DNA from 3 places in the Pantoea dispersa genome. Region 3 is predicted to be linked to each of the others. Evidence: predicted binding sites of a transcription regulator. Region 3 holds the regulator's gene; each other region holds the start of a gene.
What was found. The regulator CRP, encoded in region 3, controls carbon source genes, mostly activating them, when cyclic AMP is high. The targets are predictions, from matches to a motif close to ATGTGANNNNNNTCACAT.

Region 1 (4,237 bases), 1.5 Mb from region 3:
GAAGTTCATCACATCGCCATCTTTCACGATGTACTCTTTACCTTCTGAACGCATTTTGCCGGCTTCTTTCGCACCCTGTTCACCTTTGTATGTGATGAAATCTTCGAACGCGATGGTCTGAGCGCGGATAAAGCCTTTTTCGAAGTCGGTGTGGATTTTACCGGCTGCCTGCGGTGCGGTGGCGCCAACCGGGATGGTCCAGGCACGCACTTCTTTCACGCCTGCGGTGAAGTAAGTCTGCAGGTTGAGCAGGGCATAACCGGCGCGGATCACGCGGTTGAGGCCCGGCTCTTCCAGGCCCAGCTCGGCCATGAATTCGTCGCGCTCTTCATCTTCCAGCTCGGCGATGTCCGATTCCACTGCCGCACAGACCGGCACCACTACTGAGCCTTCGGCTTCAGCAATCGCGCGCACCTGGTCGAGATACGGGTTGTTCTCGAAACCGTCTTCATTGACGTTGGCGATGTACATGGTCGGCTTCAGCGTCAGAAAGCTGAGATAGCGGATCGCGGCTTTCTCATCGGCGTCCAGCGCCAGCGAGCGCAGCATACCGGCGTTTTCCAGATGCGGCAGGCACTTCTCCAGCGCGGCCAGTTCCGCTTTAGCATCTTTGTCGCCGCCTTTGGCTTTCTTCTGGCAGCGCTGAATGGCACGTTCGCAGGTGTCGAGATCCGACAGCGCCAGCTCGGTGTTGATGACATCAATATCTTCTGCCGGGTTTACTTTACCGGAGACGTGGATGATGTTGTCGTTTTCAAAGCAGCGCACTACGTGGCCGATGGCTTCAGTTTCGCGGATGTTGGTCAGGAACTGGTTGCCCAGGCCTTCACCTTTCGACGCGCCTTTTACCAGACCGGCGATGTCCACGAACTCCATGGTGGTTGGCACCACGCGCTGTGGCTTAACAATTTCGCTCAGCTGATCGAGGCGCAGGTCAGGCATCGGCACCACGCCGGTGTTGGGTTCGATGGTGCAGAACGGAAAGTTGGCTGCTTCGATACCCGCTTTGGTCAGCGCGTTGAACAGGGTGGATTTACCGACGTTCGGCAGGCCCACAATACCGCATTTAAATCCCATGATCTTACCTTTCTCACTGAGTGTGCAGCGCTGGCAGACAGCGCCGACTGATTCAAAAATTTTCGCGCATTATACACAGAATTCCCTGCGGCGGCGCGGGAATTGGCTTAGCTGGCTTTGAAGGCGTGCAGACGGTTCATCGCCTTAATCTTATCTTCTTTTAGCCACAGTTCGGTGCAGCGCACCGCTTCGTCGACCGCCTCGTCAATCAGCTTCTGCTCGCTGGCCGGTGCCTTGCCGAGCACAAATCCGGTGACCTTGTTACGATCGCCCGGATGGCCGATACCGACGCGCAGGCGATGAAAATTGTTGTTATTACCGAGCTTGCTGATGATGTCTTTCAGGCCATTATGACCGCCATGGCCGCCGCCCTGTTTGAATTTCGCCACGCCCGGCGGCAGGTCCATTTCATCGTGTGCCACCAGAATCTCTTCCGGCGTAATGCGATAGAACGTTGCCATCGCCGCCACCGCTTTGCCGCTCAGGTTCATAAAGGTGGTGGGCACCAGCAGGCGCACATCCTCGCCGGCCAGCGACAGGCGCGCGGTGTAGCCGAAAAACTTCGGCTCCTCTTTGAGAGACTGATTATGGCGCGAGCAAAGTAAATCCACATACCAGGCGCCAGCGTTATGGCGCGTTGCCGCGTATTCAGCGCCGGGATTGGCCAGCCCCACAATCAGTTTAATGCTGCTCACGATGTTTATCCTGTCTCGCTGCGAAAGGGCGATAGTTTACTGCCTGCCGGCGGGGATGACAAAGGGCGTAATGGCAGATTAATGACCTGAGGTGACTAATCAATTTCTATCGAAATCAAGGTACTGGCGGTAAAGTTTTGTCAGACATTGTGAAGGATGTGTGATCCTGTACGCATCTTAACCGCCAGCCATTGCCTAAACTTATGACCAGTTAACCAAACGTGCTGTTTTCTGCGTTGCTGAAAAGGATGGAGGTGAATCATGAAACGTCAACACTGCCGCACCGTCGGTAATGGTTTGATGTGTCTCGGCTTGTTAACCATGGTGCTCGGAGTGGGTTATTCCATCATTAACCAGCTGCCGTCGGTCAACCTGCCACAGTTCCTCGCGCATGGAGCGATGTTCAGTATTTTCGTGGGTGCGCTACTGTGGCTGGTCGGCGCACGTGTCAGCGGGCGGGAGAGGGTAGAAGACCGCTACTACTGGCTGCGTCACTACGGTGACAAACGCTGCCGTCGCGATCACCACTCAACGCACTAACCGGCTTCAGCCATTGCCGCCTGCGGCGTCTGATAACCTTCGACGCGGTTACGTCCGGCGGCTTTAGCGCGATACAAGGCTTCATCAGCCAGCGCCAGCAGGGCGGGAAAAGCCTGATGCCGCTGGCTGGCAGTAGCAAAGCCAATGCTCACCGTATAACCGATGTCGTTGGGTAGCGACAGCTGTGTCGCCAGCCGGATACGCTCACATATGCGCTGCGCCTGCTCTCTGTCGCCAGGAAGCAACGCGGCAAACTCCTCACCGCCCAGCCGGGCAAACTGACCCTCAACCGGCATTAACGCTTTCACCACCTGACAAAAATCGACCAGCACCCGATCCCCCTGCTGATGGCCATAGCGATCGTTAATGCTTTTGAAATGATCGAGGTCGAACAGCACTGCACTGTAAATATAGGGCTGCGGCAAACGTGCGTGGCGCAGCAGCAGTTTTTCTGCGGCCTCAAACAATGCGCGCCGGTTCCAGACGCCGGTAAGCGGATCGTGCAGCGACGCCAGCTTATGGGCGATCTGCGTACGCTCATTGACCATCGCCAGGATAGTGAATGTCAGGCCGATGACGAAGAGGATCGACTCCAGAATCACATACACCGAAAAGCCGGACCCGCCAATGGCGCCCGGTACGGGGGTGGCTACCGCATCGTCAAGGAAAATGCGCGCCAGATGGAACAGTAAGTGGATCCACAGCAGTATCTGCGCGGGCCAGAAAGTGACGGTCAGCGAGGCGCGTGCCTGCCACAGCAGACGAATCAGCGCGGCGGTAAAGATGATGCACAGCAGGCACATGACCAGCACGCGTTTCGGCTGGCCGTGGTAGAACTGCGGAAAGGCACAAAGCAGCGCCCACAGTAGCGCGCCAGTGATCCAGCAAAAACCGAGTGGAAGGCGGCAAAAAGTACGAAAGGCGTTGAGCAGGGTGCCGTAGGCCAGCAGCATGATGACATTCCCGACTGCCACCGGCAAAAAGTGCAAACCGGCGCTGCGCAGGCTACTGAGCAGCACGGCGGCAAGCGTCAGTATTAGCGTCAGGGTGGTAAAACCCAGCACCCGGTCGTACTGCGCCCCGACCCAGGCAAAAATCAAAATAATGCTCAGAAACCCCAGCACGTAGAGCTCGCAAATAAACAACGTATAAATGTCGAGTGGCATGGTGGTCGGAGTTCTCAGCAAAAGTGTGGTGAAAAATATCACTAATCACTGGACCGCTAAAGCCCGGATGCGCTTGTCTGATAAAAAGAGTGGAAGGCGGGGAGATTGGCGGATTTTGAGGCCATTTATCGCGCAAATAGTGGCGGCGGAAGCGGCTTTATCGGGATGTTACTCCGCGCACAGGCAATAAAAAACCGGGCAGGGCGCCCGGTTTTTCGCGAACAATTAATGTTCGAACATCGCCGAAATCGATTCTTCGTTGCTGATACGACGAATGGCTTCGGCCAGCATGCCAGACAGCGTCAGCGTACGCACGTTAGGCAGTGACTTCATCTCTTCCGACAGCGGAATGGTGTCGCAAACAATCACCTGATCAATCACTGACTTGCGCAGATTTTCCACCGCGTTGCCAGAGAAGATTGGGTGGGTGGCGTAAGCGAACACGCGTTTCGCGCCGCGCTCTTTCAGTGCTTCAGCCGCTTTGCACAGCGTACCGCCGGTGTCGATCATATCGTCGACCAGTACGCAGTCACGACCGGCAACGTCACCGATGATGTGCATCACCTGCGACACGTTCGCACGCGGGCGACGTTTGTCGATGATGGCCATGTCGGTGTCGTTGAGCAGTTTGGCGATAGCGCGAGCGCGCACTACGCCACCGATGTCCGGCGAAACCACAATCGGGTTTTCCAGACCAATCTGCAGCATATCTTCCAGCAGAATCGGGCTACCGAACACGTTATCCACCGGGACATCAAA
Region 2 (4,237 bases), 890 kb from region 3:
GCAGCATTTTCCGGCGCGCGGCGGCTGCATCATCAACCTCAGCGCGCTAAACAGCCAGCGCAGCCTGCCCGGCTCGGTACTGTGGTCAGCGACTAAAGGCGCGATCGACACCTTAACGCAGGGGCTGGCACGTGAGCTGGGCCCGCGCAATATTCGCGTCAACGCGCTGGCACCGGGGATCATTCTGACCGAAGGGCTGCTGGCAGCGAAAAAAATGAATGCAGAATTTAAAGCGCAGCTGATCGCGGCCACGCCGCTGGGACGCTTTGGTCTGCCGGAGGATGTGGCGCAGGTGGCGCTGTTTCTGGCGTCGGAAGAGTCGGCTTATGTTACCGGTGAGCGGGTGCTGATTGCTGGCGGCGTGTAAAGCCCGCGTTACAGACATAAAAAAAGGACGCTTGCGCGTCCTTTTTATTTTTAAGCGATTAACGCTTATGCATCACGACGACGTGGTGCAGCTGCGCCTTCGTCGCGACGTGGGCCACGGCCACCTTCACGGCTGAAACGTCCGCCTTCACGACCGCCTTCGCGACGCTCAGAGAAACGACGCGGTGCGCCACCTTCACGGTTGCCACCCTCGCGGTTACCACGACGCTCACCACCGAAGTCACGACCGCCGCTACGACGCTCGGTGCGCTCGTGTGGCTGTGCATCGCCCAGCAGCTGCATATTCATCGGCTTGTTGAGAATACGCGTACGCGTGAAGTGCTGCAGGACTTCACCCGGCATGCCTTTTGGCAGCTCGATAGTGGAGTGAGTACCAAACAGCTTGATGTTACCGATGTAACGGCTGCTGATGTCGCCTTCGTTAGCAATCGCGCCCACGATGTGACGCACTTCAACACCGTCGTCACGGCCCACTTCAATGCGGTACAGCTGCATTTCGCCAACGTCACGACGTTCGCGACGTGGACGATCGCCACCTTCGCGGCTGTCACGGCTGTCACGACGTGGACGGTCGCCGCCACGCTCATCGCGATCGCGGAATTCACGACGCTGTGGACGTGGTGCATCCGGTGGCAGAATCAGTGGACGTTCGCCCTGCGCCATTTTCAGCAGTGCAGCGGCCAGCGTTTCCATATCCAGCTCTTCTTCTGGCTGCATTTTAGCCAGCAGCGCACGGTACTGATCCAGATCGCTGCTTTCCAGCTGCTGCTGAACTTTCGCAGCGAACTGCGCCAGACGACGCTGACTCAGCAGCTCGGCGTTAGGCAGCTCAACTTCCGGAATAGTCAGCTTCATGGTGCGTTCGATGTTGCGCAGCAGACGACGCTCGCGGTTCTCAACGAACAGCAGCGCACGGCCAGCACGACCCGCACGACCGGTACGGCCGATACGGTGCACATACGATTCGGCATCCATCGGGATGTCGTAGTTAACCACCAGGCTAATACGCTCAACGTCCAGACCACGGGCCGCAACGTCAGTCGCGATCAGGATATCCAGACGACCGTCTTTCAGGCGCTCCAGCGTCTGCTCACGCAGCGCCTGGTTCATGTCACCGTTCAGCGCGGCGCTGTTGTAGCCGTTACGCTCCAGCGTTTCTGCGACTTCCAGCGTGGCATTTTTGGTGCGCACGAAGATGATGGCAGCATCGAAGTCTTCCGCTTCGAGGAAGCGCACCAGCGCGTCAGACTTACGGCCGTAAGCGGTCCAGTAAGACTGAGAAATGTCCGGGCGTGTAGTGATACTGGACTGGATGCGCACTTCCTGCGGATCCTTCATGAAACGCTTAGTGATACGGCGAATCGCTTCCGGCATGGTTGCAGAGAACAGTGCGGTCTGATGACCTTCCGGGATCTGCGCCATGATGGTTTCAACGTCTTCGATGAAGCCCATACGCAGCATTTCATCGGCTTCGTCCAGTACCAGACCACGCAGGCTGGACAGGTCCAGGGTACCGCGTTTCAGGTGATCCAGCAGACGGCCCGGGGTACCAACCACGATCTGTGGACCCTGGCGCAGTGCGCGCAGCTGCACGTCATAACGCTGGCCACCGTACAGGGCCACGACGTTAATACCGCGCATGTGTTTAGAGAATTCTGTCATCGCTTCAGCCACCTGAACCGCCAGTTCGCGGGTCGGCGCCAGCACCAGGATTTGCGGTGCGCGGACAGAAGGATCAACGTTGTTCAGCAGCGGCAGCGAGAACGCTGCTGTTTTACCACTACCGGTCTGCGCCATACCCAGCACATCACGGCCCGCCAGCAGGTGAGGAATACACTCAGCCTGGATTGGCGATGGCTTAACGTAGCCCATACCGTTCAGTGATTCGAGGATGTCGGCGTTCAGGCCCAGATCAGCAAAAGTGGTTTGAATATCAGTCATGTAGTACACGTGCCTCTTAGATTGCGGCGGCCAGTCTACATAACTCGTCGTGAAAACTTTCAGTCATTTTCATCAAAAAGTGTGAACCGGCTCAAATTAGAAGTTTTGACGAACAGAAAAGCCCTCACCTGTTCAGGCGATGACTTTACGGGTAAATCAGGCAATAAAAGTTCGTCAGCTATTGCTGGTCAGATTCTGATAAATCGTCTTGTGTCTGGCCGAGTTGCGCCAGTTCCAACAATGCGTATCGGTGTTCAACAAAGTTATTGACGTTGTTGGCCACCGCCAGTTTGAACAACGCTTTCGCGTCGTCCTTCTCCCCCAGACTTAGGTAGTACTTACCTAAATAGAAGTTGGTTTCACTGAGATGTTCAGCGAGCGAGGTGTTATCCGTTGCGTCCGCCTTGAGACGTTCCATCAATGTTTTTTCACTGATGTCGCCCAGGTAGAACTCGACAATATTCCATCCCCATTGGTCCTTAGCCGCCTTGTCGTAACGCTGTTGTAGCGTCACTTTTGCCTTATCGGCGTCCATCTCGCGTTCAACGAGGTAGAGCCACAGGCTGCGGAACGGATCGTTAGGATCGTCTTGATAAAACGCCAGCAGATCATCTTGCGCTAACTTGTATCGACCGCCGTAATAGAGGGCGATACCACGGTTTAAATGCGCATAGTTGTAAGTTGGATCAAGCTCAAGTACAGAATCAAACGCTTCATAGGCAGCATCAAAATTGCCTGCCTGCGTTAAGTAAATGCCGAGATAGTTAAACACTTCCGGCATATCCGGTCTGATAGACAGCGCTTGCGAGAAATCGTTCCGCGCCAGTGCCCTCAGACCCAAACTATCATACAACACTCCGCGCTCATATAACAGCTGTGCGCGTTCATCATCGGTCAGGGCCCGACTGGCAAGAATTTGTTCCATTCGCGCCAGAATAACCTCTTGCTGCAGTGTGGGCTGCAAAGGTACTGCCAGAACTTCGTTCTTACGCCAATTGGAGTTGCTGCATCCTGCCAGCGTGATAGCTGTCGCAACAAAACACCAGCGCAAAAAAGGCTTCATTTCCCACTCCCGAATACAAACATTGGGATAACCATCCTGTCATCCGCCTGCTATGCACAAGGGTTCCCGCCCTCGCGATGATACCCGTCCTGCTTCAGCTGCACTGACACGCTGACCAGCGCGCCACGCATTCCGGGTATACAAACACCGCTCCCCGCCAGCTGGCAGGGAGCGGCTGATCAGGAAAAACGCTTACTCGGCGTCAGGCGTCGTCACCGCAGCGGTTTCTTCTGCTGGCTTCTGCTCTGTCGCTTCTTTGATGCTGAGACGAACGCGACCCTGACGATCCACTTCCATCACTTTAACTGGCACTTCCTGACCCATCTGCAGGTAATCGGTCACTTTCTCTACGCGCTTGTCGGCGATCTGAGAAATGTGTACCAGACCTTCTTTACCGCCGCCGATCGCCACGAAAGCACCGAAATCAACGATACGGGTCACTTTACCGGCGTAGATACGGCCCACTTCGATCTCAGCGGTGATCTCTTCGATGCGACGAATCGCTTCTTTGGCTTTCAGGCCGTCGGTCGCTGCGATCTTCACGGTGCCATCATCTTCGATTTCGATGGTGGTGCCGGTCTCTTCGGTCAGCGCACGGATAACCGAACCGCCTTTACCGATGACGTCTTTGATCTTGTCTGAGTTGATCTTGATGGTATAGATACGCGGCGCGAACTCGGAGATCTCCTGACGCGGCGTGCTAATCGCCTGTTCCATCACGCTCAGAATGTGCAGACGCGCACCCTTGGCCTGGTTCAGTGCCACCTGCATGATTTCACGGGTGATACCTTCAATTTTGATGTCCATCTGCAGCGCGGTGATACCTTCACGGCTACCGGCTACTTT
Region 3 (4,237 bases):
GGCGCAGCGCCTCCTGATACGCTTCCAGCGCGTCGTGCGCGTTATTGCGCAGCAGCCCGCTCTGCCATTGCGGCCATAGCCAGATCATGCCGGCGAAGGCAATCAGGCAGCCCATCAGCGTATCCATCATGCGCGGCAGCAGAAACTGCGCGCCGTTCAGCGACAGCAGCTGCAGCGAATACACCGCCGTTACGGTAAAGCCAATCATCGACCAGCCATAATATTTACGCGTGATCAGATAGCTGGCGAGCGTGATGACCAGCATGGTCAGCAGGGCAATCGACTCCGGAACAGCAAAGCGCAGCGACGCCGCGGCGATCAGCAAGCCGGCGAAGGTGCCGAGCGCGCGGTGCTGAATGCGCACGCGCGTGGCGCTGTAGCCGTTCTGGCTGACAAACATGATGGTCATCAGAATCCAGTAGGGCTTGGGAATATTGAAGAACAGCGCCAGCGCGCTGCCGAACATCAGCATCACGGCGAAGCGCGCCGCCGTCCGCAGCGCGGCAGATTTTAGCGACAGGTAGCTGCGCAGCGCCGGCAACAGCGGCAGGCGGCGCTGGCGATCGGCCATCAGGTCGCGGGTATACAGCGGCTTCTGCGTGCGCAGCACGCGCGCAATGCGGCTGAAATGGTAGAGGCAGAAATTACCGACCGGATTATCCGGGTGCTGCCGGGCAATTTTCTCCAGCGCGCCGAGCGGCTTCTCCATGTGGAAGCGTTCCGGCAGCTGGTGATAGAGAATGGCATCGGCCAGCACGCGCAGCCGTGCCGAAATGATTTTCGCGTTCCAGCGGATCACCGCCTCGGCGTGGCTCTGCTCCACCAGCTTTTGCACCTCTTCCGGCTGGTGCAGGCTGACCGAGATGTGCTCCTGCAGATCGAGCGCAACCTGAAAGGCGCGCGTCAGGCGTTTATGACTGTTATCACGGCTGGCGGACAGCATATGCATTTGCTGGTAGCAGGTGGTGATCAGATCGACCGCTTTCTGCTGGCGCGCCAGTAGCGGCGGCAGCGCTTTTTCCGGATCGGTCAGCTGCGTCAGCAGGGTGTATTTGGCGTCGCAGTAATCGGCCAGCTCGCGGTACAGCAGGCTAAGGGTCTCGCGCATCGGCTGCTCTTTCCACAGCCAGAACCAGAACCAGTTAAACAGCCCGTACCACAGCGTCCCGCCGATATACAGCAGCGGCGGGACCCACATAGGCATACGGCCGACGAGGCTTAAGGTAAAGATGGCGGCGATCAGCGTGCCGGGCAGCAAACGGCCATGCAGCGGGCTGATTTCACCGGTCACGCCCACCAGCAGCGGTAACACCAGCAGAATCAGCGGCAGCGGCACAGCGTAAGCCGTGAGGTACTGAATCAGAAAACTGCCGCTGGCGAACAGTGCGCCGCCGACAATCAGCCGTTTGAAGAACCGCTTGTGTGGCGTATCCAGACCGGCGATGTTGCAGCAGGCCGGCACCAGGGAGAACAGCAGCCCTTTTTGCAGATCGCCAAACAGCCAGCCGAGCGCCACAGGCAGGCACAGCACCAGCGTTTGCCGCAGCGCATAGTTAACTTCCGGATGATAGATGATTCGACGCCACATCAGCTCATCGTAAACAGAAACGGCGCGATGTTGCCATCACGCCGTGGGTGAGAAGAAATCAGCGGGTGCCGTAAACGACGATGGTTTTGCCGTGTGCGGAGATCAGGTTCTGATCTTCCAGCATTTTCAGGATACGACCCACGGTTTCGCGTGAGCAGCCCACGATCTGACCAATCTCCTGACGGGTGATTTTAATCTGCATACCGTCCGGGTGGGTCATGGCATCAGGCTGTTTCGCCAGGTTGAGCAGCGTTTGCGCGATACGGCCGGTCACATCGAGGAAGGCAAGGTTGCCGACTTTTTCAGATGTTACCTGCAGGCGACGCGCCATCTGCGCCGACAGGCGCATTAAAATATCCGGATTGACCTGAATCAGCTGACGGAATTTTTTGTAGGAAATTTCAGCCACTTCGCAGGCGGTTTTCGCACGTACCCAGGCGCTACGCTCCTGGCCCTCTTCAAACAGGCCGAGCTCACCGATGAAATCCCCCTGATTGAGGTAGGAGAGAATCATCTCTTTGCCTTCTTCATCTTTAATCAGTACCGCGACGGAACCTTTCACGATGTAGTACAGCGTTTCCGCTTTCTCACCCTGATGGATGAGGGTGCTTTTGGATGGATATTTGTGAATATGGCAATGGGACAGGAACCATTCGAGTGTAGGGTCTGTTTGCGGTTTGCCGAGAACCATTCGCTATTATCCTCTGTTGTAATCGTGCCCAAAATACAGGGGGCAGTTTTCCCTGTCAGGCGGTGAAATCGTCCAGCGTTTCCCGTGAGGGACAGTTATTCGGGGGTGGATTCGTAAGCGATGCTTTTGATTCGTCCCGCTTTCGTCTTTCGTGACGAAAATATTTTCAGCACTGTTTGTAGCATAGCTTTTGCAACCTGTCTCCTGTTGTCTCGCTTCAGCAGGTGGGGGATGCGTCTGCATTGCTGTTTGTCAGGTGAAAGCGTACTCTGGCGGCAAAACCGCCGCTTCAGGAGAAAGAATAATGCAGGCACGAGTGAAATGGGTGGAAGGGCTGACCTTTCTCGGAGAATCCTCATCCGGTCATCAGGTATTAATGGACGGCAATTCCGGTGATAAAGCGCCCAGCCCGATGGAGATGGTGTTGATGGCTGCGGGCGGCTGCAGCGCGATTGACGTGGTGTCGATTCTGCAAAAGGGGCGCAACGATGTCGCCGATTGTGAAGTCAAACTGACCTCAGAACGCCGCGAAGAAGCGCCACGCATTTTTACGCATATCAATCTGCATTTTATTGTCAGCGGCAAAGCGCTGAGCGATAAAGCGGTGGCGCGCGCGGTGGATCTGTCCGCGGAGAAGTACTGCTCGGTCGCGATCATGCTGGGCAAGGGCGTCGAGATAACGCACAGCTACGAAGTCGTCGAACTGTAATCCAGCCGGGAGCGCGGCCCTGCGCTCCCGATCTCATTACCTCCCGGCGAAACTGGCGCGTTAGCCTGCGCTATTCAATGCGTTTTCCTTCAATCAACCGCTGCACCAGCGGCGTCATGATTAACTCCATCGCCAGTCCCATCTTGCCGCCCGGCACCACCAGCGTATTCATGTGGGAAATAAACGAGCCCTGGATCATCGCCAGTAAATAAGGAAAAGCGATGCCCTCCAGGCCGCGAAAATGGATCACCACAAAGCTCTCATCCAGCGACGGGATCTCACGCGCGGCAAACGGGTTCGAGGTATCCACGGTCGGCACGCGCTGGAAGTTGAGGTGCGTGCGGGAAAACTGCGGCGTGATGTAGTTGATGTAGTCTTCCATCGAACGCACCACCGAATCCATCACCGCTTCGCGCGAATGGCCGCGCTCGCTGGTGTCGCGCACCAGTTTCTGAATCCACTCCAGATTAACAATCGGTACCACGCCAACCAGCAGATCGACATGTTCCGCCACGTTATGCTGCTGCGTCACCACGCCGCCGTGCAGGCCTTCATAGAACAGCACATCGGTGTTTTCCGGCAGCGGCTGCCACGGTGTAAACGTGCCTGGCACCTGATTCCACGGCACCGCTTCATCGTAGGTGTGCAGATATTTGCGCGACTGGCCGAGTCCGCTCTGACCATAGTCGCGGAAAGTCTGCTCCAGTAGGCCGAAGTCGTTGGCTTCCGGGCCAAAGTAGCTGATGTGACGCCCGAGGTCGCGCGCCTTACGAATCGCCATGTCCATTTCCGGACGGGTATAGCGATGGAAACTGTCGCCTTCTACTTCCGCCGCGTGCAGATCCAGCTGCTGGAAAATTTTACGGAAGGCGAGACTGGTGGTGGTGGTTCCGGCGCCGCTGGAACCGGTAACGGCTATGACTGGATGCCTGGCTGACATAACAGCGCTCCCTGTGAAGTCCGGCGATGAGCATTGTTACCACGAATTGCCGCCTGACGCATTAGCCGCGAAATTCACGCCGCGGCATAATATTGACCGATTCATGCAATTCTGACCACACCAGTACCACCTCGCCCTGCTTGAGCTGGCGGCGCACGTCGGCCACTTTCTGCGTCAGGCTGCGCTCCTGCTCGCCATAATCGGTGCCTTCACGCAGCACAAAACTTTCTATCAGGTTTTCCAGCGTTGTCGGGTCGAGTTCTTGCCAGGGAATAATCACAATTACATATCCAGATAAGTTGAGAGCCA

Region 1: a site for CRP is predicted at 1,931-1,948, ahead of pth (aminoacyl-tRNA hydrolase). Genes of this name have one in related genera too.
Region 2: a site for CRP is predicted at 2,408-2,425, ahead of yrbN (protein YrbN). Genes of this name have one in related genera too.

What each region holds. Positions count from the first base shown of each region.
Region 1 covers NZ_CP082346.1:1,747,697-1,751,933, forward strand. Annotated here, with positions in the region: gene ychF (redox-regulated ATPase YchF) at 1-1,077, opposite strand, end outside; gene pth (aminoacyl-tRNA hydrolase) at 1,185-1,772, opposite strand; gene ychH (stress-induced protein YchH) at 2,034-2,312, shown strand; gene K7H94_RS08035 (GGDEF domain-containing protein) at 2,309-3,478, opposite strand; gene prs (ribose-phosphate diphosphokinase) at 3,704-4,237, opposite strand, start outside.
Region 2 covers NZ_CP082346.1:3,414,963-3,419,199, forward strand. Annotated here, with positions in the region: gene K7H94_RS16015 (SDR family NAD(P)-dependent oxidoreductase) at 1-367, shown strand, start outside; gene K7H94_RS16020 (DEAD/DEAH family ATP-dependent RNA helicase) at 433-2,328, opposite strand; gene yrbN (protein YrbN) at 2,345-2,401, opposite strand; gene nlpI (lipoprotein NlpI) at 2,507-3,391, opposite strand; gene pnp (polyribonucleotide nucleotidyltransferase) at 3,584-4,237, opposite strand, start outside.
Region 3 covers NZ_CP082346.1:294,124-298,360, forward strand. Annotated here, with positions in the region: gene K7H94_RS01305 (YccS/YhfK family putative transporter) at 1-1,588, opposite strand, end outside; gene crp (cAMP-activated global transcriptional regulator CRP) at 1,647-2,279, opposite strand; gene K7H94_RS01315 (OsmC family protein) at 2,584-2,988, shown strand; gene K7H94_RS01320 (phosphoribulokinase) at 3,059-3,928, opposite strand; gene K7H94_RS01325 (YheU family protein) at 3,990-4,208, opposite strand; gene K7H94_RS01330 (hydrolase) at 4,211-4,237, opposite strand, start outside.